Candidatus Pseudothioglobus singularis PS1: one gene and its partner. The protein of the gene in region 1 binds, or shares a complex with, the protein of each later gene. Links are inferred from orthologs where the notes say so. Each region holds a gene or a part of one and is shown on either strand. Other genes may lie near its edges.

Region 1 (3,067 bases):
GGCAATTGGCATATATGGCCTAACACAGGCTATCTTTCAAATTCCTTTTGGCTATCTCTCAGATCGGTTTGGTAGAAAGCCAATTCTTTTAGTTGGCCTTCTAGTCTTTCTTCTTGGCAGCATTTTAGCAGCTAATACTTCAAATATTATCATTGTTGTAATTGGTCGTGCATTTCAAGGTGGAGGCGCTATATCAGCAGTTCTTATGGCGTTTTTAGCTGATTCAATTAGTGAAGAAAACAGAGCAATGGCGAATGCATTCGTTGGGTTTCAAATAGGGGTCGCTTTTATGCTCTCACTTCTAATCGGGCCAATCATTTCATCAAGAATTGGGCTTTCAGGCCTTTTTTGGGTAATTGCCCTTCTATCTTTGATTGCTATGTTTATTGTTCTCTCTTTAAAGCATACTAAATCTATTACATACTACAAGCTATCTTTTGAAGCATTTAAAGAGACTTTTACAAAAGACCTACTTGCCCTTGATTTTAGTATTTTTTCACTGCATTTAATTCTTGCTGCTGGATTTATTGTGATGCCTCTTCTCATAATGGAAAATCAAATTGTAAGTATGTTAGATAATTGGCAGCTTTACCTTCCAGCTGTCCTATTATCATTTTTAGGAATGATTCCTTTAATTATTATCTCTGAAAAATTTAAAAAGACAAAGTACATATTATTAATTAGTATTTTGTTACTTATATCAAGTCAAATTATCTTCTTTAGTTTAAATTTAAACTTCAAGGTTTTCTTAATTACCTTAACTATATTTTTTGTAGCATTTAACACAATTGAGGCTTTGCTACCTTCTCTATTATCAAGAACTGCAAGCTCTTCAAAGAGAGGTTTAGCCATGGGAATTTTCTCTACATCACAATTTCTTGGCACCTTTACTGGCGGAGCAATTGGCGGTGTTATTTATGACATTTACAATTTAAATAGTGTATTCTTATTTACCATATTTGTAGCAATAATCTGGTGGCTTTTGATTCTTTTTATGCCACTGAAATCTAAAACTTAACAGGAGAAATTAATAGAATGGCCGGGATAAATAAAGTAATTTTGGTAGGTAATTTGGGAGCAAAACCAGAGATTAAATATGCTTCAAATGGAAACGCAATTAGTAATTTATCTATCGCAACAAGTGAATCCTGGACAGATAAAAGTTCTGGTCAAAAGCAAGAAAGAACTGAATGGCATAGAGTTAGTTTGTTTGGCAAGGTAGCTGAAATAGCTGGTCAATATCTTGATAAAGGCTCAAAGGTCTATGTAGAAGGTAAGCTCCAGACAAGAAAATGGCAAGATCAAAGTGGACAAGATCGCTACACTACAGAGGTTGTTATTAGTGGTTATAGCGGGACTCTTCAAATGTTAGATAGAAGAGATGATATGAATTCAAGTGCTCCAATGCAGCAATCTCAGCCTCAAGCGCAGCAAGCTTCTCAGCCGGCGCCTGCAATCACTCCAGTTGCACCTGATGAATTTGAGGATGATATTCCTTTTTAGTTCTTAAGAGCTTGATTCTGACTCGAGTACAACAAATGCTACTGCATGATTACTTTCATCAGAAATACTCAAATGACCCTGCTTAATTCCTTTTTCTAGAAGGTATAGTCTGAGTTTTTCACTTGGCATAAAGTAAGGCTTGCCATTTTCGTTGTTTCTTATTGTAAGATCTTGGAAGCTAACCACCCTTCCTATTCCAGTTCCCAAGGATTTAGCAAATGCCTCCTTAGCTGCAAACCTCTTTGCGCAAAAGGCCGCACTGTCAGCTTTATTAGTAAATAGAGCTCTCTCGTGCTCTGTTAACACTCGATTGATAAAACCATCACGGTTTTTGATCAAAATCTTTTGGACTCTCTCTATGTTTACTATATCTGTCCCAATACCGTAAATCACAACCCTCTTGCCTCTTGTATTAACTGTTTCATTTCAGATGTAGCAGCTCCTAAGCCAACAAAAAGCGCTCTTGAGATAATTGAGTGACCAATATTTAGCTCTACGACACTGTTAATTTCAGCAATAGCTTTTGTATTCTCAAGAGTTAAACCGTGACCTGCATTGACCTGTAAACCAAGACTATGTGCATAAGCACAAGCTTCTGAGATTTTTTGAAGCTCTTTAAGCTTTTCAGCAGCAGATGAGGCGTCTGCATAATGACCTGTATGAATTTCAATAATTGGTGCGCCGCATTCAATAGCCGCCTCAATCTGATAATTATCAGCATCGATGAATAAAGAGGCTTTAATGTTGTTTGTGCTTAATTCAGAGCAAACCTCTTTAATTCTGCCTAATTGAGTTAGAACATCTAAGCCTCCTTCAGTCGTCAGCTCTTGCCTCTTCTCTGGAACAAGGCAGCAGTCTTCAGGCAAAATTTTAGTTGCTATTTCTAACATTTCATCTGTCGCAGCCATCTCTAAGTTCATTTTGGTTGTGAGGCTAGATTTTAATTCCTCTACATCCTGGTCCTGAATATGGCGTCTATCTTCTCTTAAGTGAAGAGTAATACTATCTGCACCTGAGCTCTCACATATTTTTGCAGCATCAATCAGGCTGGGGTAACGAGTACCTCTTGCTTGTCTTAATGTAGCAATGTGGTCAATATTTACACCTAAAAATATATCCATCATTAAACCTAATTCACAAAAAACAATTCTTTACTTTTAAGGGGCTTATCCCCAAGTAAGGATTTTAATCTTTTTCGATTCATTTTTTTTAAAATACTTAACTCTTTTGTTGAAGAAATAGGCTCATTAGATTTTGAAAGGTGAATAAGTGTACTGCCTTGAATTTCTCCTTCAACATTAAGCGCAAAGCCTTGATCCTCAATATAGTCATAATGGAGATTGTCATTAATGATATTGCCATCAATATCATCTTCAAAGTCAAGACCATAGCCTAAATCTTGTAACAATTGGTTTTCAAATACACGAAGGGTATACTCTTTTGCACTTGAATCTAATGAGCTAATACTCCTAATATAAGACCAATAGGATTCAAATATTTCACTATGCTCATCACCTTCGGGAAGAAGTCTTTGTATAAGTTCATTGACATACATTGCCATAAC
Region 2 (3,251 bases), 590 kb from region 1 along the record:
AAAAAGAAAAGGAAATGGCAAGCCACGCTCAAATAGAGATAAGAAATTTTCAAGAAGCAGGTCTAGAAAATAGCCTCAAAATACTGCTACTATCAAATTAATATACATTTTTGAATTTTTAGGTTAAAATTGCAAGTGCTGGTTAAAATTCAGCTGATTTTTATGTTGTGTTGTTGCTTCATTGTATGACGGTTTCACAGTAATTTGGGTTGGTTGCATCTTTTCCATGTTTTATTTTTTTTTAGGAGACTGCATGTCTACAACAACAGGACGCGTCAAATGGTTTGACGCAAAAAAAGGTTTTGGTTTTATTGAACAAGAAAGTGGTGATGATGTATTTGTTCACTTCAGAGCTATTCAAGGTGATGGTTACAAATCACTAGAGGAAGGCCAAGAAGTAGAATTCGAACTTGAAGATGGCGCTAAAGGCCCTCAAGCTGCTAACGTAGTAGCGAAATAATTTAAGAATTATTTTATAAAAACCCAGCCTCAGTGCTGGGTTTTTAAATTAACGTTCCGTATTAAACTGTTTTTTTGGTTTTTTTTAACCCCAAAGAAAACACAGTTTTAATTTAAATCTCTTATTGATTTTAAGTTTAGCCCCTTGTACGTCTTATTTTTTTAAGGTGGACTCTTTGATTAATCAAGCCATGCCTGTTAAAAATCTCTTGTTACATATATAATTACTGTAAACACAGGAATACATGAAGACATTTTACTGGTACGACTACGAAACCTTTGGCCTTTCGCCAAAAGTCCAAAGAATTGCTCAATTTGCAGGAATAAGAACAGATGAAAATCTAAATGTTCTAGACGAGCATATGTTTTACTGTAAACCCACTCATGACTCTCTTCCAGCTCCTGAAGCTTGCGCAGTTACAGGTATCACACCTCAGCTGTGTGAAAAAAAAGGCTTAATTGAGCATGAGTTTATAAAGAAAATTCATGATGAATTCTCTAAACCTGGTACCTGCATTGTTGGATACAACTCAATTGCATTTGATGATGAATATACAAGGCACACTCTTTTCAGAAACTTCTTAGATCCTTACTCTTGGCATTGGCAAAATGGCAATGCAAGATGGGACATACTTAATGTGGCAAGATTTTGCTATGCACATAAAGAAGAGGGAAGCCTTAATTGGGTTAAAAATGAAAGAAATAGACCTATCTTTAAACTTGATAGGCTAGCTCCTGCTAATCACATTGAACATACTAATGCTCACGATGCAATGGCTGATGTTAGAGCTACTATTGGTATTGCAAGGATTATCAAAGATACGCAGCCAAAGTTTTTTAATTACGCGTTAAGCCTCAATGATAAAAAAGAAGTCGCTCAACTGGTAAAGCCTCTACACCCTATGCTTTTAACATCTTCATCTTTTGGCTATAAGTCATCATTTACAAGACTCGTTACTTCAATTTGTAATCATCCTGAATACAATGATCGTTCGATTGTCTTTAATTTGAATCAAGACCCTGAGATTTTTTTAGAGCTTGAGTCTGAAGAATTAAAAACATTAACGTTTTCCAAAAAATCAGACCTACCTAAAGGCATTGAAAAGCTTGATCTCAGTGAGTTGGTCTATAACAAAAGCCCAATGTTTGTATGTAGTCCAAACTCAGATAACTTTAAACTATCGCCAATTTTGATTGAGAAATTTGAATTAAACTTAGACAAGTGTCTGAAAAATTTACGATTTATTCAGCATAATAGCCAAAGTATTGAAGATAAAGTGCGTGCAATTTACAGAAACGACTCTGATAGGGAGCCAAGCAGAGATGTTGATCAGTCACTATATGATGGTTTTATAAGTAATAATGATCGACAAATTTGCAATGAGATTCAAAATTTATCACCAACTCAACTATCTGAATTTGTCCCAGAATTTGAAGATAGAAGACTGACCAAGTTATTTTTAAACTTTAAAGCAAGAAATTATCCTCAGCTACTCAATGAATTTGAACAAGAACAGTGGTTTGAAATAGTTCAATCCAGAATTCAGAGTGGTGCAAATGGATTTCTTTCAATTGATAGCTTTGAAAGAAGCATAGAAAGCCTCAGAGAGACTCAGCCTAGAAGGGAAAACCTTTGGAAAGAGCTAGAAGACTATGCACAATCATTTATCTAAGAGCAAGAGCTAGTTATTGATAAATATGTAAAAATTAAGTATAATATTTGCCCATAGTTTAATCATTAAAAAGGTTCAAATGAACGCAGAAACAAGAAGTGAAATGTTTGCTAGGCTTTTAAAGCAAATACCAAATCCTACAACTGAACTGAACTACTCAACATCGTTTGAACTTCTAGTTGCTGTTACACTATCAGCACAAGCGACTGATAAGAGCGTTAATCAAGTCACTGATATCTTATTTCCTCTTGCAAATACACCCGAAACTATATTTGAGCTGGGTGAAGATACCTTAAGAGAAACAATCAAGTCTATTGGTCTATTTAATTCAAAAGCTAAGCATATCATTCAAACTTGCAGGATATTGATTGATAAATATAACTCTGAAGTTCCAGAAACTAGAAAGGAACTTGAAGCTTTACCAGGTGTCGGCAGAAAAACCGCAAATGTAGTTCTAAATACGGCATTTGGTCAACCTACCATTGCAGTAGATACACACATATATAGAGTAGCCAACAGAACTGCTATCGCATCTGGGAAAACTGTTCTAGAGGTTGAAAAGAAACTCATTAAATTCATTCCAGATGAATTTAAAGTTCCAGCACACCACCTTATGATTCTTCATGGCAGATACGTATGTAAGGCAAGATCACCGCACTGCCCTGATTGTACCTTGCTAGATTTGTGTGAATATGAAGAGAAAAATATTTAAAGCATATTAAGTGTTTACATCCAACAGATCTAAACAAAGACAATATCTAAAACAAGCCTGGGAAAAATACACGAGTCAGGAACAACTAGAGCCATTGGAACTTCAATTATCAAAGATAGTTGAACAACATCCAGAATATCAAAACTTAATCAAAAATTTAGATTCAGAGTATTTTCCTGAACAAGGCAACACTAACCCCTTTCTTCATATTAACCTTCATCTGACCCTTCAAGATCAAATTACAATGGACCAACCAAAAGGAATTAAGGAAATTCATAGTCAACTTTTACTAAAAATCAAAGATGCGCATGAAGTAGAACATATGATGATGGAACATATAGCAGAAATGATTTTCAATGCTCAAAAAAATAATGCTGCTTTTGATCTTGATGGTTACATTCAGGCTC

What was found.
Region 2: the proteins of ssb (region 1) and sbcB are in contact, whole or in part, in a crystal structure (PDB 3C94), measured with the Escherichia coli proteins. The link is inferred for Candidatus Pseudothioglobus singularis PS1 from one-to-one orthologs.

Annotation. Positions count from the first base shown.
Region 1 is NZ_CP006911.1:860,211-863,277, forward strand. Bases 37-2,769 are described here. They hold ssb (single-stranded DNA-binding protein), read left to right. Parts: upstream 37-1,035; coding sequence 1,036-1,503; downstream 1,504-2,769. Other genes in these bases: W908_RS04370 (MFS transporter), read left to right, coding at 37-1,018; acpS (holo-ACP synthase), read right to left, coding at 1,507-1,896; pdxJ (pyridoxine 5'-phosphate synthase), read right to left, coding at 1,893-2,624; recO (DNA repair protein RecO), read right to left, coding at 2,633-2,769. Outside these bases: more of W908_RS04370, read left to right, coding at 1-36; more of recO, read right to left, coding at 2,770-3,067. UniProt on the Escherichia coli protein: Plays an important role in DNA replication, recombination and repair. Binds to ssDNA and to an array of partner proteins to recruit them to their sites of action during DNA metabolism. Acts as a sliding platform that migrates on DNA via reptation.
Region 2 is NZ_CP006911.1:1,446,309-1,449,559, forward strand. The notes cover bases 2-2,918. They hold sbcB (exodeoxyribonuclease I), read left to right. Parts: upstream 2-704; coding sequence 705-2,132; downstream 2,133-2,918. Other genes in these bases: W908_RS07305 (DEAD/DEAH box helicase), read left to right, coding at 2-73; W908_RS07310 (cold-shock protein), read left to right, coding at 254-460; nth (endonuclease III), read left to right, coding at 2,212-2,844; W908_RS07325 (DUF1841 family protein), read left to right, coding at 2,855-2,918. Also shown: more of W908_RS07305, read left to right, coding at 1-1; more of W908_RS07325, read left to right, coding at 2,919-3,251. UniProt on the Escherichia coli protein: Degrades single-stranded DNA (ssDNA) in a highly processive manner.